DNA from 3 places in the Paenibacillus sp. FSL P2-0089 genome. Region 1 is predicted to be linked to each of the others. Evidence: riboswitches for the same ligand, from Rfam matches in the RefSeq annotation. Region 1 holds a riboswitch; each other region holds the start of a gene.
What was found. A riboswitch is a leader RNA that binds a small molecule or an ion and turns the genes downstream of it on or off. The one in region 1 is predicted to bind cobalamin.
Positions count from the first base shown of each region.

Region 2: it holds a riboswitch for cobalamin, as region 1 does, so the genes downstream of both, NST69_RS03105 (S-layer homology domain-containing protein) here and NST69_RS07385 (energy-coupling factor ABC transporter permease) in region 1, are expected to answer to the same signal.
Region 3: it holds a riboswitch for cobalamin, as region 1 does, so the genes downstream of both, NST69_RS00765 (anaerobic ribonucleoside triphosphate reductase) here and NST69_RS07385 (energy-coupling factor ABC transporter permease) in region 1, are expected to answer to the same signal.

Region 1 covers NZ_CP152006.1:1,825,262-1,835,037, forward strand. Annotated here, with positions in the region: gene NST69_RS07350 (arsenate reductase family protein) at 1-233, shown strand, start outside; gene NST69_RS07355 (5'-3' exonuclease H3TH domain-containing protein) at 261-1,202, shown strand; gene NST69_RS07360 (hypothetical protein) at 1,246-2,223, opposite strand; gene NST69_RS07365 (peptide deformylase) at 2,220-2,636, opposite strand; gene NST69_RS07370 (alpha-N-arabinofuranosidase) at 2,822-4,315, shown strand; gene NST69_RS07375 (DUF6171 family protein) at 4,328-4,603, shown strand; gene NST69_RS07380 (helix-turn-helix domain-containing protein) at 5,269-6,201, opposite strand; cobalamin riboswitch at 6,341-6,536, shown strand; gene NST69_RS07385 (energy-coupling factor ABC transporter permease) at 6,821-7,585, shown strand; gene NST69_RS07390 (energy-coupling factor ABC transporter substrate-binding protein) at 7,585-7,878, shown strand; gene cbiQ (cobalt ECF transporter T component CbiQ) at 7,875-8,663, shown strand; gene NST69_RS07400 (ABC transporter ATP-binding protein) at 8,676-9,536, shown strand; gene cobJ (precorrin-3B C(17)-methyltransferase) at 9,551-9,776, shown strand, end outside.
Region 2 covers NZ_CP152006.1:761,908-771,683, reverse strand. Annotated here, with positions in the region: gene NST69_RS03115 (energy-coupling factor transporter transmembrane component T) at 1-910, opposite strand, end outside; gene NST69_RS03120 (ABC transporter ATP-binding protein) at 1-50, opposite strand, end outside; gene NST69_RS03110 (DUF4430 domain-containing protein) at 907-1,710, opposite strand; gene NST69_RS03105 (S-layer homology domain-containing protein) at 2,182-4,347, opposite strand; cobalamin riboswitch at 4,560-4,753, opposite strand; gene NST69_RS03100 (hypothetical protein) at 6,412-9,564, opposite strand; gene NST69_RS03095 (hypothetical protein) at 9,561-9,776, opposite strand, start outside.
Region 3 covers NZ_CP152006.1:179,716-189,491, reverse strand. Annotated here, with positions in the region: gene NST69_RS00795 (hypothetical protein) at 1-13, shown strand, start outside; gene NST69_RS00790 (ASCH domain-containing protein) at 376-798, opposite strand; gene NST69_RS00785 (YukJ family protein) at 896-1,642, shown strand; tRNA gene NST69_RS00780 (tRNA-Thr) at 1,703-1,774, opposite strand; gene NST69_RS00775 (sugar phosphate isomerase/epimerase) at 1,863-2,642, opposite strand; gene NST69_RS00770 (MTH1187 family thiamine-binding protein) at 2,690-2,998, opposite strand; cobalamin riboswitch at 3,340-3,571, shown strand; gene NST69_RS00765 (anaerobic ribonucleoside triphosphate reductase) at 3,880-5,865, shown strand; gene nrdG (anaerobic ribonucleoside-triphosphate reductase activating protein) at 5,862-6,389, shown strand; gene ssuE (NADPH-dependent FMN reductase) at 6,481-7,050, opposite strand; gene serS (serine--tRNA ligase) at 7,458-8,750, shown strand; gene NST69_RS00745 (S-layer homology domain-containing protein) at 9,018-9,776, shown strand, end outside.

The DNA of each region.
Region 1 (9,776 bases):
GCGTGCTGGTGAAGCACAGCGGCCTGCCGCTGAAGAAGTTTTTTAATACGAGTGGTGAGGTCTACCGGGAGCTTGGCCTGAAGGATAAGCTTGCAGACTTAAGCGAAGACGAGCAGCTTGCACTGCTGTCCGCACATGGGATGCTGATTAAGCGTCCGGTAGTCACTGACGGCAAGAAGGTTACCGTAGGCTACAAGGAAGACCAGTACGCCGAAGCTTGGAGCAACGCCTAAATTAAGGAATACAAGGAGAGGTTACACATGAGCACAGCAACAGAAATGAAGGGCCGGGTCATGATTGTCGATGGAATGGCTCTGCTGTTCCGCGCTTTTTATGCTACCTCTTATGGTGGATATATCCGCAAGACCCGCGCCGGACTGCCGACGAATGCGGTGTATGGATTTTTGCAGTATTTTTTCGATGCGGTAAGTACGTTTGAGCCTTCACATGTGGTCTGCTGCTGGGATATGGGCAAGGGCACGTTCCGTTCGGAGAAGTACGAAGGCTACAAATCGAACCGGATTGACGCGCCGCTGGAGCTGATCCCGCAGTTCGACCTCGTGAAGGAGGTTGTGGCAGAGCTGGGCGTGCCGAATATCGGGCTGGTCGGATACGAGGCAGATGACTGCATCGGTACACTGGCTTCGTGCTACAGCGGGGAGTCGGAGGTCTATATTCTGACGGGGGATCACGACATGCTCCAGTTGGTGAATGACAGCGTCAAGGTCGTGATTATGAAAAAAGGCCGCTCTAACTATAAAGTGTATGATCCGGCTGAGCTTTTGGCAGAACGGGGCCTCACTCCTGCGCAGGTGATCGACCTGAAGGGCTTCATGGGCGACACCAGCGATAATTATCCTGGAGTGAAGGGCATAGGCGAGAAGACGGCCACCAAGCTGCTGACCGAATACGGCACGGTAGAAGGGGTCATTGAGAACCTGCATCTGCTGCCCAAGGGCGTACGTGCCAAGATTGAAGCGGATCTCGACATGCTGCATCTCTCTCGCGAGCTGGCGGAGATCCGCTGTGATGTGCCGGTAGTCTGCGAGCTGGCCGAATGTCTCTGGGAGCTGCAGCGGGATACGGCGGCACGCAAGTTCCAGGAGCTGGAGTTCGGCAGCCTGATGCATCTGATCGGCGGAATCGCCGAGGTGCGGGATGACCGGGGGATCGTGCAGATTGAGCTGGGAGATCTGGGCTGAGGCCGGAATAGACAGCAAACCAAACAAGACAGTAGATACTCACCTATCGTGAGTGTGTACTGTCTTGTTTGCGTGTGAAGAGATAAACCGCATTGTCCCCGGAGGGCGGCACAAGCAGGCGCGATAATTCCTCATTCAGCTCCATGCTGAAATGCTTAGCCTTATCATACGCGTCGAAGTCACCGGTGATCGCCGGATCTCTTGTGCCGATTACAATATACAACTCTACAGATTCCGTATTAAAAACATGCTTCTCGTACGGGTTGCCGGGCACCGGCCAGGAACAAAGTACAACCTTAGGAGCGTATTTGCTCAGGGCGGCTTTGGCATCAGCTTTTTCCACAAAATCCGGGTAGGTGATATAATGCGCCCAGCTATAATCATCGGTTGCCCGGCAGGCTGTGCCGTTATCGTTAAGGAATCTCGTCAAGGTACCGTCACCCGCACCGATCTCCAGGCACTCCTTATCCCCGATTAGAGCGGACAGGCGCTTGATTAACGAGCGGGAATAGAAGCAGTAGATCCCTTGTTTATTGACAAGCGGCATCAGCATTTTGGGGCGGATAATCAGCTTCCAGCATACCCGGAACAGGGGGAGCGATACGGGCTTGCGTACAAGCTTTTCCTTGAACAGGAGCTTCTGCAGAATATAACCGTCCCAGAGATTGAACCGGACAGGCCCGGAGGCTGATTCGGTGGACACCGTTAATTGCAGCTGTTCGATCAGATAAATGGCAAAGCGGGCTTTAATAATACTAGGAAGAAAAGCGTTAATGGTGGTTTGATTAAAGCCGCTTTTGACAATTTTGCTCTTCGCTATTTTGGCGCTGCTGGTATAGCTGGTGAGCAAATTATGGATCAGGTTAGCGCGTTGACGGCTCGATAGGGCATTGATCTCAAGCAGCACTTCTTCCTTGTACTCTGGATATTCTGACAAAAGCGTACGGGTATCGGTCTCATTCCTCAGAATTTGCTCGGCGGCCGTCTTGCTGAAGGTTATCGCTCTCAGGTCCCGGCTCAAATGACAATACCCTCGCAGTGATCCACCTCATGCTGGATAACCTGCGCCGTAAATCCGGTAAAGCTATCCCGGTGCTTTTTAAAATTATAATCGAGGTACTCTACCTCAATATAGTCGTATCGTTTCGCAGGACGTACGCCTTCGAGCGACAGGCAGCCTTCCTCAGTGTCATAAGGACGGGCACGCTTGACGATCACCGGATTGATCATCGAAAGGGTTAATTGCTGCTCCACGCGGATGGCGATGATGCGTTTGTTGACGCCAATCATGTCCGCAGCCATGCCGACGCACCGGTCGGAGTTGGCGTTCAGGGTCTCCACAAGATCCATTAACACGGGCAGATCCTTCTCCGTGGCCGGCGCAGATTTCTGGCTAAGAAGCGATATATCTTTATTGATAGGTCTAATCATCATACTCTCCAATTATGCTGTATTTGTGTGTCCATAATATCATTTTTGGCGGGGAAGTGAAATGCGGGAATGCGAGAGGTGCTGCTTAAGATAAAGATTGACGAACTAGAGGAAGCTTGATTATAATGTTAATATAAGTGTTAAATGATTAACAAATATATTAATCTAAAGAGGAGCGTTAACTTCCCATGGCAGAACGCATTGTACTGAACACCGACATCCGCAAAGGTAAGATTGACCGCAACATCTACGGACATTTCGCTGAGCATCTTGGACGCTGTATCTATGAAGGCATCTGGGTGGGCGAAGATTCCCCTATTCCGAACACCAAAGGTATCCGCAACGACGTAGTGGAAGCGCTTAAAGAAATGAAAATTCCGGTATTGCGCTGGCCGGGCGGCTGCTTCGCCGATGAATACCACTGGAAGGACGGTATCGGCCCGAGCGAAGAGCGCAAGCGGATGATCAACACACACTGGGGCGGCGCGGTAGAGAACAACCATTTCGGTACACATGAATTCATGCTCCTCTGCGAGATGCTGGGCTGCGAGCCGTACATCAACGGTAACGTAGGTAGCGGAACTGTTCAAGAGATGTCCGAGTGGGTGGAATATCTGACCTTCAACGGAGTCTCGCCAATGGCTGAGCTGCGTCAGAAGAACGGCCAGGAAGATGCCTGGAGCGTTAAGTATTTCGGCGTGGGCAACGAGAACTGGGGCTGTGGCGGTAACATGCGTCCTGAGTTCTATGCTGATCTGTACCGCCAATATCAGACGTATGTACGTAACTATGGAGACAACAAGATCCACCGGATCGCCTGCGGTGCGAATTCGGATGATTATAACTGGACGGAAGTGCTGATGCGTGAAGCTACCCGCTTCATGGATTCAATTACCCTGCACTATTACACCCTGCCTAATTCGGACTGGAATCATAAGGGCGCGGCTACAGGCTTCGGAACAGACGAATACTTCACAACGTTGAAGAAGGCACTATTCATGGATGAGCTGGTTACCCGCCATATTGCCATCATGGACAAATACGATCCTGAGAAAAGAGTCGGCCTGATCGTTGACGAGTGGGGCACCTGGTATGATGTTGAGCCGGGTACGAACCCGGGCTTCCTCTACCAGCAGAACACGATCCGCGATGCGCTGGTGGCCGGCTTGACGCTGAATATTTTCCACAAGCACAGTGACCGTGTACGGATGGCGAACATTGCCCAGACCGTGAACGTGCTGCAGGCTGTTATTCTGACCGAAGGCGAGAAAATGCTCCTGACTCCTACTTACCATGTATTCAACATGTATAAGGTGCATCAGGATGCAGAACTGCTGGAGCTCACCGTGGACAGCCCGGTATACAGCTATGATGGCGTAGAGATTCCTGAAGTATCGGCTTCGGCTTCAGTCAATGCTGAGGGCATCATTCATGTCAGCCTGTGTAACCTGAATCACGCGTCATCGGCAGTGTTGCCGCTTGCCCTGCGCGGATTGGCTGGTCAAGCATCCGTAAGCGGAACAACGCTGGCCGGAGCTTCCATCGATGCCCACAATAGCTTTGAGCAGCCGGAAGCTGTAACACCGCAGGCATTCAGCGCCTTCAAGCTTGAAGGGGATACGCTGACTGTAGAGCTGCCGCCAATGTCGGTAACGGTACTGGCCATCACTCCACAAGCCTAAGGAGAGAACTGCATGACAACCACTTCAGCCTGCAAAGGATGCCGGGAGGAGTACAAGGTCACGGAAGCACAGATTGCCCGCATTCTGGCGTCCTCCATGTTCAACCCCGGCAATACCGCTTCAGACGAGGTCTATGCCGAGCGGCTTGCGCTTTGCGGGGCTTGCCCCAAGCTGCAGGATGGCGTGACCTGTACCGCCTGCGGCTGTATCATCCCTGTCGTGGCCCGGCTGAAGGCCCGTAGCTGTCCGCTGCCGGGCGGCGGAAAGTGGCAGCCAGTGGCGGAATGACGGCCCACGCCTAACGGCTAGGGGTCAGGCGAAAAGATAGGCTAGAAGCCGCTCTTGCCATAAGAGACGGATCGATCACCGATAGCCCCTCCAACCTGCACAATGCGGCAGTTGGAGGGGCTTTTTTTGTGTTGTGGAGGTGAGGGGGAGGAAGAGGAAATGAGAGGGATAAATCCCTCTAATGCGGCGTGAAAGTGGGCTGGAGGAGGAAATGAGAGGGATTTATCCCACTGATGCGGCGGAAAGTGGGCTGGGTGAGGAAATGAGATGTATAAATCCCTCTAATGCGGCAGAAAGTAGGCTGGGTGAGGAAATGAGAGGGATAAATCCCACTGATGCGGTGGAAAGTGGGCTGGAGGAGGAAATGAGAGGGATAAATCCCTCTGATGCGGCGGAAAGTGGGCTAGATGAGGAAATGAGAGGGAAAAATCCCTTTGGTGCGGTTGGAAGTGGGCTGTATGGATGTTGCGAGGGGCATAAGTGCCCCTGAATTTGCTGAAAGTGAGCGTTGAGCAGAAATGAAGAGCACTAATGCACCTGAATTTTGCTGAAAGTGAGCGTTAAGCAGAAATAAGGAGTATTAGCTCTAAAAGTAGCTGAAACGAAAACTAACCTACCTACCTACCTACCTACCTACCTACCTTCTACACACCCTAATCTGGCTTTCATATAGGACCCGGCAAATCTGCCACGCCATCTGTATAAAACAACTCAAACACCAAATCCTCGTTGTAGTTGCCGAAGCCCTTGCCGAACAGGGTGAGGCCACCAATATGCTCGGCATCCTCCTCGACAGAGAGCCGGAAGGTCCATTGTTTGTTGCGGATGCCTACCTGATCCAGGGTGACCTCCGACAGCTTTTGCCCATCCATGAAGGTACCCGTCTGAGTAATCCGCAGCTGCTTGAGCAGGCCGTATTGATTGGTGAGTGCAGGCCACCAGGCCGGGGTGTATTTTCCCGGATTATCTCCGTAGTCACCGGGGCTGGTCCAGAAGCCGAGCGATTGTCCGTTCAGTGTGAAGGTAATATCCGACGGCCAGTTGTTGTTGACCGACGGGGCTTCGGAGGCGATCTCCATCGTGATGGCAAGCTCCTCCGGCTGCTGGCTCGACAGCAGGAAATTCGGGATTTTATACTCCACGAACCCCTTTCCGAACCAGAGAATCCCGGCGTTCACCCGCTCCTGGTCCCAGAAATAACGGGGATCGTCAAAGTGCCCGATGACCCTCTCTGTCGTAGACAGTCCGCAGGTAGGCTCGATCTGGAAGTCGGAATAATGCCCCACAGGGATGTCCTTGCGGTACCCTCTGCGCGGAGTCCGGGCCTGTCCCGGAAAAACTATCTCAGCCCCGTCGGCGGCCAGTGTACAGATCTTCTGCAGACCGCTTTTGCCGGGAGCCATATGGCTGCGGATCAGCCCGGCGGCTTCGAGCTTGCGCACATGCATGGTCATAATCGCACTGCTGAGCTTGAGGGCTGCGGCCAGCTCCTTCACGTTCATGGGCTTATCGGACAGCAGCCGCAGCATATGCAGGCGCACGGTACTGGACAGGGCCTCGTACACGGGCAAAGATTGTTCGGTTAGATCAAGTTTCATCGGATGCCTCCACGTTCAGGTTATATAGTTAATAATTATATTACTCAAATAAAATTTCTACAAGCCATGATTGGCTGCAGGCGAGCTTTTCCAATTTATATCACAGACAGGCCAATCTCTGTCCGCTATGATTTGAGATGAATTAGCGATGAAACAAGGTGCTCTTGCCGGAAGCGGCAAGGGATAACAGGGAATCGGGTGCAACTCCCGAGCGGTCCCGCCACTGTATGGAAGAGCTGCACTTCATGAGGTCACTCGGGAAGCCCCCGGGGAAGACGAAGTCTGCAGCGCCTGTATTCCAAGCCAGGAGACCTACCTTGTCTACGCACACCACGACTCTACGCGGATAGGAGCGGTGTACGGATAGGTTAATGAGAAGAGGCGTTCTGCCCTTATGGACCGGAGAAAGCTTGGTGCTTCAAGGTGATCCCCGGTTATAGCTGCTGGATACAAGGATACGGCCCATAGTGATGGGACGGTGAAAAGCACCTTGTTCCGCTTCGCCACGGGTTGCGCGCTCTATCGAACTTGCCTGCGTACATACACTCCCACCCTATAGGGTGGGTTTTTTGGGCTTTATGATCTGTAATGGGAAATCAACAAACATGGAGGGTGACAAATGAAAAAGCACAGATGGTGGAGCTTTGCGGCACTGGTTGCCGGATTTACGGTGTACTTTATGCTGAACGAACCGGGGACGGCCCGGGCGATGCACATTATGGAAGGATTCCTGCCGGTTGGCTGGGCAGTGTTCTGGTGGGCGGCGTTTATCCCGTTCTTTGTCCTTGGAATCTTCAAGCTGAGAGCCATGACCCGGGAGAATCCGGAGCTGAAGCTGTTGCTGGGTCTGGCCGGGGCGTTTACCTTCGTACTGTCTGCGCTCAAAATGCCTTCCGTGACCGGAAGCAGCTCCCACCCCACCGGTACCGGACTAGGTGCGGTAATGCTGGGGCCGCTGCCCATGAGCGTAATCGGCTCGATTGTCCTGCTGTTTCAGGCGCTGCTGCTGGCGCACGGCGGGATCACTACGCTTGGAGCCAATGCGTTCTCGATGGCGGTGGCGGGTCCTTTTGCCGGATATGCAGTGTATAAGCTGATGATGAAAATGCCGGACCGCGAGAAGCTAGCCTTGTTCTGTGCGGCTGCGGTGGCTGATCTGAGTACGTACGTAGTGACTTCCTTCCAACTGGCGGTGGCTTTTCCGGCGGCGGATGGCGGCGTTCTGGCATCTTTTCTCAAATTCGGGGGCATCTTTGCCGTGACGCAAATCCCGCTGGCCATCAGTGAAGGGCTGTTGACGGTACTGCTCTGGAACTGGCTGAAATCGTATAGCCCGAATGAATTGTCGCTGCTGAAACGCAAGGTGAACGGAGGAAGAGCCTAATGAGCAATAAATGGAAAAATGGGTTGATGCTGCTGGTTGTTATTCTGCTGGTCATTCTGCCGCTGCTGCTGGTTAATGGGGAATTCGGCGGGGCCGATGATGCGGCTGAAGGTGTGATTACTGAGATGAATCCTGACTATAAGCCGTGGTTCAAGCCGCTGACCGAGCTGCCGGGTGAGACGGAGAGTATGCTGTTTGCATTGCAGGCCGCGATTGGTGCCGGTGTGATCGGTTATACCCTGGGGCTGCTCAAGGGCAAGCAAGGCGGGACGAAGCAGCATAGCAGCAAGTGATCCGGCGGATTGACGTTCTCTCTTACAATAATGCTCTGCGCCAGTTGTCCCCGATGTGGAAAAGCTCGTTCGCAGCCCTGATGTTCCTGCTCTCTTACACCGTACATCCGGTACTACAGGCTGCAATTACCCTATGGATGATGTCCTGGTGTATATTGCAGGCCCGAATTCCCTTGCGTGCTTATGGTATGCTGTTCGGCACAGCGCTGCTGTTCTATGCGCTTAGCGTACCGGCGCTGCTCGTGGAATTCGGGCATCCGGCTGCGGGAGAGGCAGGGATATTCCCGCTTCCGGGACTGAACCTGCCGGTATATGTCACAGCGGCGGGACTTCAGCGGGCAGGGGAGCTGCTGGCCAGAATCTCTGCCTGCATGAGCTGTTTCTTCTTCCTGATGTTCACGACTCCGTTCAGTGAGCTTTTGCAGGTGCTGCGCAGGCTGCGGATGCCGCAGATTGTCCTGGAGCTGATGCTGATTATGTACCGCTTCTTATTCCTGCTGAGTGATGCAGCGCATGGTCTGCTGCTGGCCCGCAGGCTGCGCGGAGGCCGACGGGGCTACAAGGCCAGAATGCGGGAGACTGCGGCTATGGCAGGAGCGTTGTTCGGCAACACGATGCACCGGTATTACGGATTATCGCAGGGGCTGCTGGCCCGCGGATTCACAGATGAGATTATTCTCCCGCCTTATACGGCGCGTCCTGTGCCGCGGCGCTATACAATCCAGGCTTATGCCGGTATTGCGCTACTGCTGCTGGCTGAGGCGTACTTTATCACTAACACATGAAAGGAGTCACCCATGGATCAGGAATCTAGCTTGGCTTGTGACGGAGTGGTGTTCCATTACCCGGATACGAAGGAGCCTGCACTGCATGAACTGACGTTCTCCATCCCCGCAGGCAGCAAGACGGCGGTGCTCGGTCATAACGGTTCAGGCAAATCCACGCTGTTCCTGCATGCCGTCGGCATTTTGCGCCCGCAGCAGGGGACGGTTGTGCAAGGAGGGAAGGCGTTATCCTACTCCAAAAAAGAGCTGGCCGCTCTGCGGCGGAAAGTGGGCCTGGTCTTCCAGGACCCCGAGCAGCAGCTGATTCTCAGCACTCCGCTGGAGGATGTGTCGTTCGGGCTGCGCGGCAGCGGCATGGCTGAACAGGCTATCGCTGCGCGCTGCCGGGAGGTCATGGAGCTGCTGAATCTAACCGGCCTGGGCGATAAACCGATTCACCAGCTTAGTCTGGGCCAGAAGAAACGCACGGCACTCGCCGGTGTACTGGCTATGGAGCCGGAGCTGATTCTATTGGATGAGCCGACCTCGTATCTGGACCCGTTATCGGAAACGCAGATGCTGAAGGGGCTTGAAGCCATACATGCTAAAGGGACAACCGTAGTTATGGCTACGCATGATATGGACCTGGCCTACCGCTGGGCGGACTGGATTATTGTGCTGGAGCATGGAAGATGCCGGGCGGCGGGGACGCCGGAGGAGATTTTTGCGGGACGGGAAGAGCTATTGTCCATCGGGCTGGGACTGCCGCTGCTGGCTGACTTATGGTTCAGCCTGCCTGCCAGCCTGACCGCAGGGCAGAGCGCTCCCCGCACCGCCGGGGAATTCAAGGTGAAGCTGCATAAGCTGCTTGCGCTTAACCACAGCTATTCATGAACGGGGGAAGAAGAATGAAGAAACAAGGAAAGCTGCTGATTATCGGCTTCGGCCCCGGAGCGCTGGAACATATTACCGGCCGCGCACTGGCTGCGCTGGATGAGAGTGAGGCGGTCATCGGCTATACCACTTATGTAGATCTGATCAGGCCGCTGCTGCGGCACCAGGAGATTGTCGGCACGGGGATGACTGAAGAAGTCAGCCGGGCCCAGGAGGCCGTCCGCAGAGCTGAAGAAGGGC
Region 2 (9,776 bases), 1.1 Mb from region 1:
TCTTCTTCAGGGTATCGGAAGGATAATTGCTGTGCTTTGAGGATCTCCATAACCATTTCTCCTTTCCTTCCAGCCCCGCAGGAATCAGCACGAACAGGCAGAAGCTGCCGTACATGACGGCCTCCTGCCAGCCGAAGTCCGCTGGTCTCATCCGGGGATAGATCTCCAGCTTGCCGTAGCCCTGCACCCAGAACAGCAGCGTAACCACACCGCTAACGGTTAACAGCAGCATCACCAGCTTATCCTGCAAATCGGCCTTGTATATCGTGTAAGTGCTACGTTTGGTGCTGCCGTAACCACGGGCTGTCATGGAGTCTCCAGTCTGGAGGGCTTCTTCCAGCGACCAGGTCAGCAGCACTTTGAGCAGCGTCATTCCATCTGTCATTCTTTTCTTAAGGCTTCCCGTACCGGTATCTATCCCGCGCAGACGCTGGATCAGCGTAATCTGGCGCAGCCGCCGCTGGAACAGCGGCACGAACCGGATGGCCATCAGCGTCAGCAGCGCCGTTCTCGGCGCAGCCGCCGCGAACAGGTACATGAACTTATCTGTAGTCACCGTGTAATTGTAGGATATAAACCAGATGAAAATAGTAAGCAGCATTGTCATCATCATCAGTCCATACAGCACAGCTTCCAGCGTAATAGGCTGATCCAGCCAGTAGAACAGAATATGCGCTCCTCGATGTGAGAACAGCGGGTTCAGCAAGGCCACGGAAGCTGCCATCAGCAGCATAAAAGGCAAGCTGCGCAGAAGCAGCCTCCCTTGGCCCTGCAACAGCAGCAGTGCCAGCAGTCCAGCTATCTCTGTAGCCAGAAATAACGGATGGAAGACCAGCAGGGCGAACAGCAGCAGCCCTGCATAATACAGCAGGGCTACTACAGGATGCATGGAACGAAAGCCGCTGCTCATGGCGCTTTGGCCCCCAGGTCTTTGCCTAGATCAAGCGTATACAGCCACTCGATGGTATCCCCGGGCTCGACGATCCAGCTACCCGCAGCCTTGGACGGAAATTCTCCATTGACCTTGTACATCCAGCCGCTCTCTGCCCCGTGATCACCCTCGTACAAATTATCTATACCTTCCACATAAGCAAAAGCCTTGCTGCCCTGAAATTCCATCTGGATCTTCTGTGCCCGTGTAATCCGCTTCAGCAGGTCCAGCACACTCTCGCCCTTCTTGATCTCGTACTGGGCAGCGGCCAGAATCACGCCATGCTCCTCATCTCCGGTGATGGAGAGAGTGACTACGTTGTCCGGCTTGGCCGTAGCCGCCGGAGCGGGCTTGGGGGTCGGCGGCTTGGGTGTGGCCGCCGGGGACTTGGCGGGCTTGCTCGCGCCCGCCGATGGCTGCGTCGCCGCTGCGCCTGGCGACGGCGGCTTGGCGGGCTTGCTTACGCCCGCCGAAGGCTGCGTCGCCGCTGCGCCTGGCGACGCCGGGGACTTGGCGGGCTCGCTCGCGCCCGCCGATGGCTGCGTCGCCGCTGCGCCTGGCGACGCCGGAGCTGCCGTACCGTCCGCAGGGGCGGATGGTACGGCAGTGCCCTCAGCGGCTCCCGGCAGCGGAGCCGCTTCGTCTCCAGGCCGCGGCGTCTGCGCGGCCGGGGTCCCGGCGGGCGGCTGCCCAGAGGAGCAGCCGGGGAGCAGCAATACCATCAGCAGGAGAAGCAGCGGCGCCAGCCTTCCCCGGCCTCTTTTGAATAGATTGAACATTACCAGCACACCTCCACAAAAAGGGAAAAGAACGGGGGCAGTCAGCCTGTTCCCCGTTCCTTCATACACCTTATGCTTACTTTTCAAGACATATCCGAACTAATTCCAAGCAAAATCGCCTGTCTAATGAACCTGCAACGCTTCAATAACCCTATACGCCTCAACTACTCATTGGCATGGGGGCGTTAGTTGGATTTTCTACACTTAATTATTCTGGTTACGCACCTGTATAGAAATTAGTTGGATTTCAGGCATCTAATTCTGCCTACAACCCATCATACGGGAGCTTCGGGCGTGAATAAGTGTTGTTTTTCCAACTAACTCCCGCTTTGCAGCAAATCCTGCCAAATTAGATGTCATTTATCCACTTATTGTCGGCTTCAGAGTTCGTTCAGTGCCTCCTGCGGTAGTATAGCTGTATATTGAAGCTGATCTTACTCTACCTGCCGAACTCTGCTGTTCCCTACTCAACTAAGGCAATCTAACCGCCACAGCAGCAGCCATCTCACGGGTTACCACAGCAGTAGGCTCGAATGCGCCGCCGGTGCCGGTCATATATCCAAGTCCCGTCACCGTACGGACAGCGGACAATGCATAGTCGCTAATCTTATCTTCGTCGCTGAATTTACCAGCCCCTGCGCCTGCTCCAGCTGCATCCAGCTTAAAAGCTCTAACCATCATCACAGCCATATCCTGGCGCGTAACCAGCCCGTCCGGTTTGAACGTTTTGGCGCTTACGCCGCTGATGATTCCTAGCTCCTTCGCCCGGTTCACTGTTCCATAATACCATGTACCGGCCTTAACATCACTGAAGGCCCCAGCAGAAGACGCCGCAGACGGCTCGTTCCCGGTTAACCGCAGCAGCAGCGCTGCAAATTCCGCACGGGTAATATTCTTTTTCGGTGCAAACAGCAGGCTGTCCTCACTTACACCGTTCATCAGCTTGCGGTCATACGCCGTGTATACCGACTCCAGCGCCCAAGGCGAGATCGACTTCACATCGCCAAAAGCCGGACGGTCCGCCGCCGCAGAAGCCACTGTTACCGGGAGCGTATGACGCACGATGGCCGGGGTTTTATCCTTCAGATATCCCGTAACCGTCAGGGTATATTTATTTGCTGGCAGTCCTCCGGCCACAACAGCCACACCCGCAGCATCTGTAACTGCTGTTTTGCCGCCGATGGTTACCTGTACGCCTGCTGCCGGTGAGGTTACCGGATCGGAGGTGAAGGTCGCCTCATTCCAGACCCATTGCTTCTGGGTTACCTGCACCTTCAGATCTTGTCCAGGCTGCGGCTGTGCGGGAGTCACGGTTACGGCATCAACCACCTGCGTGTTGTCCCCGCCATAATAGACCACAATGCGGTCATTCTCCTCCAGCGCGAAGTCGCCCATCCCTACACTTGGATAGATCCATGCTCCGCCGCGTGCGACTACATACATCCAGCCATCATATCCGCCAAAAGTACCGGCAATCACGCCGCCGATCCCCGTCACATAATTGCCTGCTTCATTGACCAGAGCCAGGCGCTTGGCTGCTGCTGTCTTGTCCAGTGCCGTAAGCACATTTCCGGCGTACACGCTGCCCTCAGCCAACGTTCCATTCGGACCTTCAACTGTAACCGAGACACTTACCTGAGGATTCTTCACTGGTGTGCCGCTAAAATCAAAGAGCTTACCGCCTGTTCCAAACAGCTTGTACGCTACCAAAGCCTCCAATGCCTGCTCCGTTGAGAGCGGATTGGAGCTGCCGCCCGCAGTGTGGACGAATCCGCCATCTGCTGCGCTGAAGCTCAGCAGCTTGCTGACCAGATTGATTTGGCCTTTGGTATACTCTGCTCCCGCCGGATCAATGCCGAAGGCAGACAGACCGATAATGGCTTGAGCAACACTCTCGCTGCTGTCGCCATATCCTCCGTTCTTATCCTGTGCCTTAGCCAGCCAGGCTGCCGCCCGCTGACCGGCAGCATTCACTGCCGCTTCCTGCTTATGTCCAGCCAGTGCATTCAGCACCATCGCTGTCATATCCGGATCACTCGCACCCGTGGTCAGAGTAAAGCCTCCGTCCGGGTTCTGCTTCGCCAGAATCTCTGCCAGTAGCTTAGACTGTGTCCATTTCGCATTTGCCGGGATTGTATAACTGCCGGAATCCAGAGCCAGCAGTGCATAGACCGGATTATTCAGCGTCTGGCCGGTAATTGCATCGTGATTGTAGAGCTTCTCAATCAGGTTATAGCCTGCCACATTCGCCGGGTCGCCGCCAAGTGCCTTAACGGCGAGCGTGATCCGGGCATAGTCCGTAGCTCTGGCAAAAACACCCTTAGCCCCAGCCACCTTGCCTTCAAGCGCCTTCAGATAGCTGGCAGGAACCTTGTAGCCTGCTTGCGCAAGGCCAATCGCCTGCCAGTCCGACTGGACTCCGTTCTTCAGCATGAACTCCGCAGTGGCATAGACCGCAGCAGTTACGCTCGCTGCCTCACTTGCGGGCAGAGCGGATACCGCGGGTGCGGAAGTCCCGCCTGCCTGTGCAGCAGCTGCTTGTCCTGCCGGGGCTACGGCTGCTCCCAGCAGTGCGAACAGCATAATGACAGCAAGTCCCAGCCGTGTGAACCTGGATGATAGAGAATGGTTCTTCATAACTAACCTCTTTCCTGAAATAGAATGGATGAATCCTGCTTCCTCCGCAGATAGAGCGGCAACCTAAAGACCGCCCTGTGCAGGGCGGCCGGGGAAGAATACAATACAGGGCGGCTGAAGGAGCCGATTGCTCTCCCACAATACATACAATACAGCACATACAGCCCTCGCCAATATCAGCATCTGCTTCCACATTCTTACCCCCGAAGAATAGAAACAACAACGAAAAAGGCAGGTCTCCTGGCTCATACTTCACCGCTTCCCCCGCCTTCCCATCCAGTTTGCAGACAGTGGCTCCTCAGGAGTTGCTCCGTACTTACAGTGGCGGGACCGCACCGGACTTGCACCGGACTTCCCTTTTAAGCAGATTCCTCTATTAGACATAGCCCTGCCAGCATCTGTTAGCGACAGCGCGCGGTCTCTGAGGCAATCTGCACCTTTTCCCAAAGCTTATTAAATTTTAATATTCTGAAACAATCATATCTACTATTCCCCTGTATGTCTATAGACAAGCTATTTCTATTCCATCCACCCCGAGGCCCCGCCCATTCCCAAGTGGAAACGGCTTTGCCGTCCTTTTAAAGGACGGTACCGTTTCAGCGAGAAATAGAAGGATAATTTATAACGTGTAACATATACATTCTTATATTTGCACAAAAAATCCTGAACAGCACATGCCCGCTCCCCCGGCACATCGTACTATTCAGGACTATAGAGTCATTCTTCTGCTATTAATTAAGCCGTTGGCGGTACTAGCGGAGACAGCGGCAGCAGGCGATTGTATTATGTACATTAGAATTCGTGTAAAAGCGGCCGATAACGCATTCTGCTGCATTTTATACAATCGATTGTGGCAAATAACCCTCCGCCGGGCCAAATTCCCAAAATCTAATGTACCGAATACAACAGAACACCATATTAGGCTCGATATGCCTCATTCTAGTGTACAAAGTGCACTAGAGCAGCTTCATTGGGACACTAGCACACTTAACTAATTACTTTATGCTCGTATCAGCCTGCCGAAGCGCAAATCATTGTACTACATAAAGTAGTATGCACCAGGCTCTGACCAGCCCACCATGCCGCGCTATATGCGCCCACAGCAGATCAGCTACCGCTAGTCGATCATCAGATTCTAACTAATCAGCATTCATTTAATCCCCTAGCTTGCTGGGGGGCTGCCGTACCCCGACTAACTAAGGTACTATTCTAGCTCCAAACGTTATGCTTAAATGCAATCTGTACAACTAAATCGTCTGATTTACTGCCAAATGTACTTTTAGCTGTATTTCATGCACCTAAAATGCTTCTGTACCCGGCTTTTCGCCCATTCGGGCAAATTTAGTTGTATAGAATACAGTTAGGAGAGGTGCGCCTTCCTTTTTACTGTTTTTAGTTGTATAGAGTACACCAATCACTGTAAGCAATGCTACTCAGTACCATCACTTGGTATCGACTCAAAACCGTCAGTTAGTTGTGTGAGTCGGCTGAATGACTAAGGAGCGTTACTCGTTAGCGTTAGTTAAAAGCGCCACTCGGTAGCGTCAGTCGGTTTAGTGAGTCAGTAGCGTTAGTCGATTGCATTGGTCGGTAGCGTCAGTCGATTGCGTTATTCGATTGCGTTGGTCGATTGCATCAGTCGGTAGCATCAGTCGATTGCGTTAGTCGATTACGTTAGTCGATTGCGTTAGTCGATTGCGTTGGTCGATAGCATCAGTCGGTAGCGTTAGTCGGTAGCGTTAGTCGATTGCATCAGTCAGTAGCGTTAGTCGATTGCGTTGGTTGATAGCATCAGTCGGTAGCGTCAGTCGATTGCGTTGGCCGGTAGCGGCAGTCAATTGCGCCAGTCGATTGCGTTGGTCGATTGCATCAGTCGGTAACATTAGTCGATTGCGTTGGTCGATTGCATCAGTCGGTAGCATTAGTCGATTGCGTTGGTCGATTGCATCAGTCGGTAGCATTAGTCGATTGCGTTGGCCGGTAGCGGCAATCAATTGCGTCAGTCGATTGCATTATCCGATCGCGTTAGTTAAAAGCTTACGCAGCCTGCTTGTTGCCGCTGTGTTATTCCGCGTCCGTGTCCACTTCTGGGCTTGCGGAAGCGGACGGGTCCGCACTAGGCGCGGCTGTGGCTGTAGCCTCCGGGGAGCTGCCCGGATCTGCCGCCAGCTTCAGCGAGTATCTTCCGGCGGTGATCATATCACCTGCTGCCAGCTTCGCGCCTGCTGATAGCTCCACCGTCACCTCGTAGACGCGTGACGGAGGAGTCCCCGCCGCCGCCGGAGAGGCGGCAGCTCCACTATCCGCGCCGCTGTCTACTCCGGCTCCTGCCTCACCCTTCGCATCGCCGTCTACTCCGGCTCCTGCCTTACCACTCGCATCGCCGTCTACTCCGGCTCCTGCCTTACCCTTCGCACCGCCGTCCGCTCCGGCGCCTGCTTCACTCTTCGCACCGCCGTCCGCTCCGGCGCCTGCTTCACTCTTCGCACCGCCGTCCACTCCGGCTCCTGCTGCAACCTGGCAACTGTTAACCGTTGCCTTAACCTCGTAGTCCGTAACGCCGCTGGCGGACTCTACGCCGATCCGCTCCGGCTTGAAGGCGGAGCATTCCGCGGCATCAGTGAAGCTGAACAACAGCTTAACGCCGTTATTCTTACCCGCTTCTCCGCTTCCCGCATCACCGCTACTATTCCCGCCAGTCCCTGCATCACCGCCGTTATTCCCACCAGTCCCCGCGTCTCCGCCGATAAGCCGGACAGAGACCGGGGCCGCTACAGCGGCTTGTCCGGTCTCTGCCGGAAGCGGGCTGGGGCTGGCCACCGGCGCAGCTGTATCCTTGCCGCGTCCCCCTAGCTGGCTCAGCAGGATAACCGCCGCAATCAGAATGATCCCGAGGATGCTCCCTGAGATCAGGATTTGAAATCGGCTGCGGCTGACCCACCGCGCCAGCGGCGAAGCCAGCTGGGCGCGGGCTTCATTGTAGACAGTCTGCATGGCAGGCGTTGCTGTGTCGAGATGGTTTTTGCGGAATTCACGGTTCTTGAATGCCTCGCGGTCGCTCTTCAGGAAATATCTCAGCACAGCCCGCTTGTAATTCGGCCACAGCTTCTTGCCAGAGCTTGCGAACAGCCAGCTATGCTGGGACCAATTCAGGAACCGGTACACCGTCTCCTTGTCATTGCCCGCCTTGCGGACCACCAGATCCAGCAGCGCATCATAATCCAGCGGCCCGCCTTCACGTTCACTGCTGTGATAAAAGGCCAACGGCAGCCGGTCGAACGGCTCCAGGCTCCGCGCTTCCTTCAGCCACCGCGCGCCCAGCAGCTGCACATCGTCCAGCTCACGGGGCGTCAGTCCGGCAAAAATCTCCTCGTCCGGCGACTCCTCCCCGAACCAGCGGTAGGCCGCGCGCAGCGCATTCGCTTTGCGCTTCGCAATCGCATCGAGCGGCGGCTGCCAGTCTGCCGTATCCCGGTAACGCAGGAACGAGATCTCCAGCAGCTGCTCCATCGTCAGCTCGTCCAGCGAGAGCCGGTTCAGCAGGAAGCGGTCAGCAACCGTGCCGAGCTCCTCCATAACGGACAAGGCCTCCGGGTATACGCCGCCTCTGCGGCGCTGCTTCTCTGCCTGCTGGACCGCTTCATGAACAGCCGTTACCGCCGCTACCGGATCGGATTCCCGCTGCAGCTTCTCCAGCAGATATTCCTTGAAGGTATCCCGTACCGCTGCCTGCTGAAGCACCTCCGGAAGACTCCGGCCGAAGTGGCCCACGAGGCGGAGGATATCCGCCGTTCCGGCAGCGGCAGCCAGCCGGGATTCCAGATACGGCTCGAACAGCGCCCTGCGGAAGAGAGATTGGGACAGCACTTTTTTGAAGAACGCCTCACTAAGCTCCGCATCGCTCTCAATAATCCCGTAAGCCGCCGCCAGCACATCCTCCCGGCCCCCGGACTGGCAGTTCAGCATCCCGTTGATGAAGTAATCGACGATCTTCACCCGGTAATTATGGCCCGGCAGCGCGTAATACGCCTTGAACTGTTCCAGGATCTCCGTTGACGGAATCCCCTTCTTACGGATCAGATCATATTCGCGGTCGAACCGCTCCAGGAACATATCATTCAGCCGCACCCGCGAATCCAGCTTCCCCTCCGGCTTCAGATAGGACAGCAGGCCGCCGAGTATAGCGTTCTTGTTGTCTGTATATAGGGCTTCATTACCTTGCTCGATTTCATAAAAGACCGCCAGCTCATTGTAGAGCGCCAGCGACAGCTTACGCTCCGCACTCTCCCCGAGCAGCAGGCTGTCGGCAAACTTAGCGAAATCACGGAGGCTTCCGCCCTTCTCCACCAGCGTCTTCCAGGCCAGATCGGCATAGATCTGCCGCGACTCGCCGAAGTCGGTATTCAGGAACCTTGCGCCTGCCAGATCGAAGATATAATCCTTCTCGATATTGCGGTCGCCCGGACGCAGAGAGCCCTTCTCCACGAAGGTCAGGTGAATGTATTTGCGGCTCTGCGGCTCCTTGGCATACGTGATCACTCCCAGCCTGCGGCGGAAGTCATACGGCAGCGCAGCGAAGAGGACCTCCGTCAGCCGGGCCGCATGCTGCGACAACTCACTGATCGGCACATCCAGCGCTACATAGATTTTCTTCTTCCCGGCTACGGACAGCATCACCGCTTGCAGCAGGGCTTTGAACAGCTCTTCTGTGAATCCTAGACCTGACAGCACCGTACGCGGATCAGACGGCTCGTCCAGCTCGCGGGTTGCCACGGGAATCGACTCCAGCTCAGGCAGTGTCCCGCCAGGTTCCCCCTCATAGCTCCGGGCAAACCCCGCATGCAGCCAGTCTCCGTACCCCTCGACAATCTCTTCGGAACGGATAGGCGGCACCACGAAATTATGGGCAAAAAAAGCGCTCCGCTGACCCGTGAAATCCGCCGCCAGATAACGGCTCTCTCCAATCACTGTCTCGTTGCTCTCCGTATGGAACAGATGGAGCGCAGCCGGATACAGCTCCTCATCCTTCTCGCCGCGTGCCGTAAGCTCAGCCGGGGCATCGTAGAGGCAGAAGGGATGCAGAATTTTTTTGACAAAATTATTATCGAGACTCTCCGATTTCGCTACCGTATCGAAGCCCTCTGTAGACCGGTATACGCCCCGGCGCTCGCGGGTATACATCTGCTGGGTGATCATGGACCCTGAGAATCTGTTCACGGCCCGTCGCTCCCCTCAATATAATTCAGCTTGTGCAGCAGCCAGATGAACGGCTCATCGACCCGGATCGGACTGACCACGCCTTCCACCTTCTGATTGACTGGATTGCTGCCCAGCGCAGACACGGCGAAATATCCCGTATTGGCAAAATACACATCCATCGTATCCTTGAACGGCCGGTCCACCTTCTCAATGAAGCGCCGGATTTCACC
Region 3 (9,776 bases), 1.6 Mb from region 1:
GGAGCAGCGCTAACAAAGAAGCCTGCCGCAAGCGGCAGACTTCTGCATTAAATGATCGCCCGGATGCGGCTACATTAACAACGTCCAATACCCCAATGTGCCGCATATCACCACCACAGCTACCGGGTACAGGATTCTCCGGCTTACCTGATCCCTGAACGCAAGAAACAAACAAAGCATACAAAGCCATGCAATTAGAAGGCTTCCCATCTATTATGCATACGCTCCTTCCCGGCATTTCTGCCCCTCTCCAGCGGTAGACCGCCTCAGAGCACAACTCTCCTTATATATAGGAAGATTTCCCGCCGAATATCCCAATTATACCAGCTGACAGCCAATCTGGAGCAATTTTTCTTCACATTGCCGTCAAGAAATTCACAATTCCTCTTCCAGCACAGGATATTCCCAGAAACCCAGACGTCCCTTAGCAGGTATGGGATGTACCAGCGGAACAACCTCCTCCAGCATCCAGGCATACCTTCCTTCGGCATAATTGCCGAATACATATTCATTGCCGCCCGGCCAGCCTTGCTGCGCAAGCTCCGGCGTCACCTCACAGCAATCCGCAATGCGGCTGACTGCAATGATCTTGCCGGTTGGCAGGTTGTCCGCAGTGTAACCGTAACGTGCCAGCAACGACTGATACGGCTCCGTCCGGCAGATCGCCTTATTCACCTGCATCCCGGCATGAATGGCTAACTCTCCCCGCTGGGCGGTCCGCCAGGTCCGGGTTTCGATTTGTTTTTCTCCCAGCGCAATTAACGTGGCCCACGGCTGGCGAATGGTTAGGCATTTCATAATGCAGCTTGCCTCCTCTGTTGAACACCTTTTTACTCAGAATGACTATGGCCTTCTATGGGAAACATTAATAGCTAAGAAGGGGGACTGACGAACTATGGGTAACGGATTAGATCAAGGGTACGGGGTATTAAAATGCAAATTATCCAATGAGAATACCATATATAAGCTAGGTGTCAAAAATAATCATGTCCAGGTACTGGTTGAGGTTGAAGGTGATATTAATAAAAAGTACAGGGTGGCTATCAATATCAGATCAAGCGCAAAAGCGGAACATTTACCGGAGGACACCGCAAATCAGGTGCTTTATTATGTGGGCGAACATTTCAAAGCGGAAGAAACGGCCCGTTGGCTCACGCTTGAATCCGGCTTCACGAAGATCACCAGGCATAACCGGAGCCTTGCCCTTGATTATATCAGGGGAAACCTGGTGATTCCCAGTAAGATGGTAGCTCTGCCTAATACGAACCGGAATGAACCCGAAAACAGCGATCCCCGCAACAATCTTTATGATAAAATCACCTCTTATCTCAAGGAGGCACAGCAACAGGATGCAACCCTGTACGTATTCGGCGAGCCTTGGGGACCAGAAGAGGATAAGCCCGATAAGTACTTCGGCTTCTCCCCTGGGCAGGGCGTTCATAATATTCATATGAACCAAGGCAATGCGGGCGGGTACGCCAGAGAAAATGGCACATGGCAAGACGGCGGCGTCCTTATTCATTTCGAGAATGAACACAGATGGGTGGCTATCTTCCTGGCCTTCCAGTCCCAATCCTGGTGCACTAACGACCAGGGAGATGCCACCAAGCCGGTTAGTGAATGTAATCATACCAATGCTTAAGGCCAATAAAAAACGCGGTCCCCAGAACCGGAAGGCCGCGTCAAGCTTAATTCATAAGAATGCTGGTGAAGGGAATTGAACCCCCGGCCTACGCATTACGAGTGCGTTGCTCTACCCCTGAGCTACACCAGCGAACAGGCTTTGCTGTCCTGCCAAACACAAAATATTATAACTCTTCCAGCGGAAAACGCAACCCCTTTTTCCGCTGGCTGCTGTGTCATCAGCCCTGCATCAGCCCTAGCCCGCGGAAATAATCCAGTGCGAGCTTAGCGCTTGCAAGAGAAGATACCTCATATGCCTCTTGCTCCACAATATAATAGAGAATTCCGCTCTGCTCCGCGATCTCGAAGACGCTCCGGAAATCGACCTCTCCCTTTCCGAGATCAGTCTCCTCATTGTCTGCTCCGAAGTCCTTAATGTGAACCAGCGGAACACGGCCGGCGTACCGCGACACATAATCAACGGGCCGGGCTCCCCCCCTGTATACCCATCCCAGATCAAACTCAGCCAGCATATGCTCGGCAGGAATCTGCTCCAGCCAGATATCGATGACCGCCTTGCCGTCAACCTCTTTGAATTCATAATCATGGTTGTGGTAGCCGTACTGCATCCCCGCCGCCCGGACCATTGCGGAAGCCTTCTCCAGGAATGGAATGATTCTCGTTACATCCTCTATGGAAGGGTTCGGCGGAAGCGGTGCCGACGGGGTGATCATATATTGCAGTCCGAGCTCTACACCGTATTCAATCTCTTTGGCTAATGCCTGCTCCATCTTATCCAGACTGCTGAAGTCCAGGCCTACATGCGCCGAAGGGGCCGCCAGGCCAAGTTCATCCAGCTTACGGCGCAGTTCCCCTGCAGATACACCGAAATAACCGGCGAATTCCACTGCCTGGTACCCCATCTCTGCCACCTTGGCCAGTGTGCCGAGGAAATCGCGTTCCGTCTGGTCACGCAGTGTATACATTTGAATTCCGATCTGCTGTGCTGCTTCTGTCATTAAGAATCCGCTCCTTATCGGTTGATTCTGATTAGATACTATTGTGGTTACTCTCCCTGTAGCTTGCGCTCCACAGATTCCAGCTTGCTGCGGCTGGTCGAGGTCTTGTCGCGCCGGTCATCGATCTTGAGTGAGGTTGAGACTCTCTGTGCCCCGGCGGTAAACGGCGACTCATGCAGCGCTTCTACCGCAGCCAGAATCCGCGCTACCGGTCCCTCAATAATTGTACCCATAGAAGTTAGCTCATAGGTAATGCCCTCCACCGTCTGCAGCACACGCTGCATCTCGGCCACATAGCTGCTGAGACTGGTGCTGCCTGTCCCGATCGGAATAACGGTCACTTCGCCAATTGCCATTGTGATCTCCCTCCTAATTATCTGGTATGCCTGAGTCTCTTATTTATCCTCTTATTGTAACGCTTCGCCAGGCTTGCTACAAATCACCTGCACCCTCTCTATTCTATTAATATCCGTCAAAATGATTACCAGGATTAGACGCACTCTATTTATGGATTCTTTGTGGCGTATTTTCGGAGATTTTATGAAAAATTCACGGCAGATTCATAGGAAAGTTGTGGATTACCTGTGGACTAACTGTGGATCAGCTGTGAGTAAAAGCGCCGAACCCGCTCCCCGTGCGGGATTGCAAAAAAACATTTACAAACACAATATATTGCGGTAGCTTTAATAGATAACAACAAAATATAGTAGAAACGGGTGTTTCACCCCTTGTAATAGAGGTGCGACTTAATAGGGAAGCGCGGTGCAAAACCGCTGCGGTCCCGCCACTGTAACCGGATGCTCCCAGGGTGCGATGCCCAGGGCCGCATTCTCCGGCTAAATGCCACTAAGGGGCGGAATAAGCCCCCCGGGAAGGCGCCGGAGGAGTTGCCGGAAGCCAGGAGACCTGCCTGTTTCGGTGGCACCGCTTAGACTCCTGCGAGGAACAGGGGAGGTGTCCGTATGCGGCCTGCCATAGCAGAGTTAGCCTTCCGTCAATCGGGCCAGAGGCTGCCGATACCTGAGGACGATCGTGGATTATCTTCAGGTATCGGCTCTGCGGAATGTACAAGAACGGGCGTAAGCTATTTGCCCAGTGTCTGCTCGTATATTCCACCCAGACCACAGGCAAACTTCCGCTTCCCGGATCTTTGCATCATGCATTCGGGCATTTCCGGCCTTCCCGGCCGGAGGTGCTTTTTTAACGCTTACAATACCCGAGAGGAGAGAGTTATATAATGACGCTGCTGGAGAAACGTTATAACGAAGGACAAGCTGCACAGGAGGATCTTTTGGAAGAGGTCATTCATCTGGGACGGGATATTATCGACAGCCGGGATCTGGATCTGCTGCGCGAGAACGCCAACCTGAACGGGGAGAGCTTCTCCGGCAAAATGAGCAAATTCGGCAGTGAATACTCCAAATGGTATGCCCGCAACTTCACCATGCCGCCGCAGCTGGTACAGGCTACCCTGGATAATGTCGTCTATGTGCATGACCTGGATCAATACGCCATCGGAACCACCAACTGCATCTTCATCCCGTTCGAACGGCTTCTCCGTGAAGGCTTCAACACCGGCAACGGCAGCGTACGGCCTCCCAACTCGATTATGACGGCGATGTCGCTGGTGGCGATTATTTTCCAGTCGCAGCAGAATGCGCAGTACGGCGGTGTGTCCGCCAACAAGCTGGATTATGATCTGGCTCCTTATGTGACCAAGTCCTTCTCCAAGCTCTTCCGCAAAGGTCTGGAGTATTTCGAGGAGAATGCAGAGGTTTCAGAACTTGGGGAGATTACGATGAGCCGCAGCGATCTGGCTGAGCAGTATCCGCGCGCCTTCCGTTTTGCCCTGAAGGAGACGCAGAGCGAGACCCTGCAGGCCGCAGAGAGTATGGTACATAACCTGAATACGATGTCCAGCCGCTCCGGCGGCCAGATTCCTTTTACCAGCATCAACTACGGGACCTGCACCTCCCCGGAGGGCCAGCTTGTGATCAGCTCACTGCTGACGGCTACGATGAACGGACTGGGCAGCGGGGAGACGCCGGTGTTCCCGATTCAGATCTTCAAATGCAAGCAAGGCATCAACCAGCAACCGGGTGACCCTAACTATGAGCTGTTCCTGAAGGCAGCGGAGTGCTCGGCGCGCAGATTGTATCCGAACTTCGCCAACCTGGACGCTCCGCTGAACATGCAATATTATGATCCGGCTGACCCGGATACCGAGTTCGCTACGATGGGCTGCCGGACCCGTGTGCTCGGCGACCGCTTCGGACGCAACCATTGCTCCGGCAAAGGCAACTTGTCCTTCAATACGCTCAACCTGGTGCGTCTTGGACTGGCCCACGGCACGATAACCGGCCGCCGCCTGGCTGCTGATGAAGAAGGGTTCTTCGACGACCTGAATCACTATATGGATATTGCGCTGGACGGTCTGCTGCACCGCTTCCGTATCCAGGCTTCCCAGAAGGCCAAAGCCTCCGATTTCATGATGCGTGAAGGCGTCTGGGAGGGCGGCGAGCAGCTTGCCCCTGATGACAGTGTAGGCGAACTGCTGAAGCACGGCAGCCTGTCGCTGGGCTTCATCGGGATGGCCGAATGCATGAAAGCCATGTACGGCAAGCATCACGGCGAAGATATGGAGATTCACGCCAAGGCTGTAGCCATTGTCCGCCACATGCGTGAATATTGCGACCGCAAGAGCGAGGAGCTTAACCTCAACATCACCTTGTTCGCAACACCGGCCGAAGGTCTCTCCGGTAAGTTCACCAAGATCGACCGCAAGGTGCTCGGTTCTATCCCTGGGGTAACCGACCGTGAATACTATACGAACTCGTTCCACATTCCGGTCTACCATGAACTTAGCGCAGCCAAGAAGATCAGCCTGGAAGCCCCGTTCCATGAATATTGCAACGCCGGAGCGATCTCCTATGTCGAGCTGAACGGCAATGCCCGGAGCAATCCTGCAGCCTTCGTCAAAATCATCAAATATGCGCTGGAGCAGGACATCAGCTACTTCAGCATCAACCATCCGATTGACCGCTGCTCCGGCTGCGGCTATGAAGGGGTCATCGGCACGAATTGCCCGACCTGCAATGCCCATGAGGATACCACCCATATCCGCCGTCTGCGCCGGGTTACCGGGTATCTGACCGGTGACTATCAGACCCGTTTCAATGCGGCCAAGCAAGCCGAAGTCCGGGACCGTGTTAAGCATCTATGAACATCTGCGGATATTATCCGGAGTCGATCAATGAAGGGGAAGGCCTGCGGGCCGTCCTCTTCGTCAGCGGCTGCCGCCACCGCTGCCCGGGCTGCTTCAACCCGAAGACCTGGAACTTTAACTACGGGGAGGCCTTTACCCCGGAGCGCCGGCGGGAGATTATAGAGGAGATTGCAGGCAATCCGCTGCTGGACGGCTTGACGCTGGCGGGCGGGGACCCTTTTTTCTCGGCTGAGGAGGCTGCAGACTTCATACACGAGCTGCGCGCCGAGCTGCCGGCCTTCCCGGTCTGGATCTATACCGGCTATACGTACGAGGAGCTTACGGCTTCCCCGGGCTCTGCGGAATGGAAGCTGCTGGCCTTGTGCCAGGTCGTGATCGACGGACGGTTCGTCGAAGAGCTCAAAGACCTTACCCTCTCCTACCGGGGAAGCAGCAACCAGCGGATCATTGATATTCCGGCGAGTCTGGCGGGAGATAGGGTTGTTCTGTGGGAGCCGGAGCTGAGCTTTCAAGGAGTATAACTCCTAAATAGACAAAGGCACTAAACTCCCGCATCCGGGTGGTTTAGTGCCTTTTGATTGTACCGGGGATGATCGGACCGGCAGCGTAACCTTATTCCGCGGCTCCTGTCTGTCCTGCCTTGCGCCCCACCTTATGCTCCGTCTCCTCCGCCAGCTCTTCCAGCACGCTGTTCAGGCGTAAACGCAGCTCTTCAGCCAGCTCAACTACGCCCTGGTCGTTACGAACCGCCTGGGAGTCTACGGCGTAGACGCCGCCAAGAATGTAGCGGGCGCCAAGCACGGACAGTACCGGCTTCAGTGCATAGTCGATCGCCAGCAGATGTGCAAGACTTCCGCCCATGAAGAGCGGCAGGACGATTTTGCCGGCCAGCCCTTTTTGCGGCACCAGATCCAGGAAGGTCTTCAGTACTCCCGTGTAAGAAGCCTTATATACCGGACTGACTACGATTACCGCATCAGCTTCCGCTACGAGCCCATTCGCCTTGACAATGGCCTCGCTCTCGAATTTGGTATGGATCAGATCCTCCGCAGGCAGCTCCGCCACATTGATCCGCTCCACTTCATACCCGCGCTCCCGCAGGGCATTCTCTGCATACTCAATCACGGCATTGATCCGTGAGACCAGCGAGGGTGTTCCGTTAATTACGACTATTTTGGCCATTTCCGCACCTCTTCCGTCCGCATAATAGGATAAACCGGGCTGCTTCGCCGGGCATCAATACTTTAAATTAGTAATAATCCTAGCAGAGTACAAGGAATATTGTCAAACCCCTCTTATGCTTGCAAACTGCTGCCGCTCTGGTTATAATAAACGGCAAACCTATATCCCGACCAGGCCAACGACCGGCATCCAACCGCGAGGCGTCTGCGACCGGAGCAGCTTCCTGTTCCCTAAGTTTACCGGGTTTCGCCCGTTACCGCGAAGACCAAAGAGGGCCTGATTCCGCGCTGCTTAGCTGCTATACGCGAATGAGGTCAACCTGGGTGGCACCGCGAGCTGACGCTCCTCGTCCCATGGATGAGGGCGTTTTTTGCGTTTTTTTACCCACACTTAAGGAGCGGATGCAGATGTTGGATATGAATTGGATCAGGGAGAATGAGGACCTTGTACGGAAGACGGCCGAATGGAAAAGATTGAAGTTCCCCCTGGAGGAACTTCTGGAGTGGGATGACCGGCGGCGGGAGGTACGCCGGGCCACCGAGCAGCGGCGCGCGGAGCGCAACGCGCTGACGAAGGAGGTCGAGCGCCTGCTGCGCGGGGGCGACCCTGAAGGCGCCGAGCACGCAAAGGCGCAGGTGCGGGGCACCCTCAGCGAGCTGGCGCTGCTGGAGGCGGAGCTGGCAGAAGCGGAGCAGCGCTGCGGCGAGCTGCTGCTGGAAGCGCCGAATCCCGTGTCGGCGGATACGCCGATCGGGCCGGATGACAGCGCGAATGTGGAGCTGCGGCGGCATGGCGCGCCGCCGGTATTCGGCTTCCGCGCGCGGGACCATGTCGAGCTCGGAGAGCTGCACGACATCATCGACCTTCCGCGCGGTGTCAAAGCCGGAGGGCCCCGCAGCTATGTGCTGAAGGGGGCCGGGCTGCTGCTGCACCTCGCCGTGCAGCGGCTGGCGCTCGATGTGCTGATGCAGCGCGGCTTCACCGCGATGGATGTGCCCGTGATCGTCCGGCCGGAAGCGCTGGAGCGGACCGGGTTCTTCCCCGGCGGCCGGGACCAGACCTACGAGCTGACAGGCGAGAAGCGCTGGCTGGCCGGGACCTCGGAGGTGTCGCTGGTCTCGCTGTACAGCGATGAGATTCTGGAGCTGGATCAGCCGCTGCGGCTGGCCGGGATGTCGGCCTGCTTCCGCCGCGAGGTCGGCTCGGCCGGCCGCGATGTGCGCGGGCTGTACCGGGTCCACCAGTTCTCGAAGATCGAGCAGGTGGTCATGTGCAAGAACGATCCGGCAGAATCAGAGCAGATGCTCCAGGAGATTCTCGGCAATGCCGAGCATATTCTTCAGCTGCTGGAGCTGCCTTACCGGGTAGTCGCCGTCTGTAGCGGAGACATGGCGATGAAGACCCATAAGCAGTATGACATCGAGACCTGGATGCCGGGCAGAGAAGCTTACGGGGAGACCCACTCGGCTTCCAATCTGCTCGACTTCCAGGCCCGCCGCTCGGGCATCCGCTACCGTGATGAAGACGGGCGGCTGCAATACTGCCATACCTTGAACAACACAGCGGTGGCCACGCCGCGCATTCTGATTCCGCTGCTGGAGAACCACCAGCAGGAGGACGGATCGATCTATATCCCGCAGGCGCTGCGGCCGTATATGGGCGGGGCGGAGCGGATTGAAACGGGAGTGAATCACGGCTGATATCCGGCTCTACAACGTCGACTATAATTGATTTTCTATTAATAATCGATAATAGCCATTCCCCAATATTGGGGAATGGCTATTTATATAGATTTTATACTAAACATTACTACTATTTTTATGCATTTCTAATAAACTTCTCTATTATTCTTTTGAATTGGTCTCAATTTAATATATATTTATATGAAGCGACCCTTTATTTAACAATTAAATGGTAGAATAATGGGGAATGCCAATCATAGTTTTGAGAGGAGTGGGTTTAGGATCATGGTTATTTCTCACAGGATGCGAAGATGGCTGTCTACAGGGTTATCCGTGCTAATGCTGCTCGGACTGTTAACGCCTGCTGGACAAAGTGCACAGGCAACAGCGGATAACAGTAATATTGTAATCTCACAAGTCTACGGTGGCGGCGGCAACGGCGGCGCTAAATACAAAAATGACTTCATTGAATTATACAATCCTACGGATACAGCAGTGAGTCTTGAGGGATGGAAGGTGCGTTATGCCAGTGCCAATGGTGACCTAATTAACACATCCGACATCTCAGTATTAACAGGAACCATTGCCGCGAAGGGATACTTTCTGATCCAGCAATCGGCTGGTACCGGAGGTACGGTTGAATTGCCAGCCCCTGATTATACAGGAACATTAAAGCTTGGAGCTACCAATGGCAAAATTGACCTTGTAGATGCCTCCAATGCAGGTGTTGATATGGTTGGCTTCGGAACTGCCACTACTTATGAAGGCAGCGGAGCTACAGCCGCACTAAGCAGTACCCTTGCCGCAGTGCGCAAGACCGCAGACATTTCACCTGCAGATAACCGTGCCTTCGATACCGATAATAACTCTAAGGACTTCACCGTCCAGCCCCCTGATCCCCGCAATAGCCATTATGGTCTCAGTCAGACTGTAGCGCCGGTTATTGCCACTCCGTCTGCCAATGCCTGGCCCGCAGGCACTGAAATCTCCCTTAATACTTCAACCGTTGGCGCATCCGTGTACGCCGCAGTCTACATAGACGGC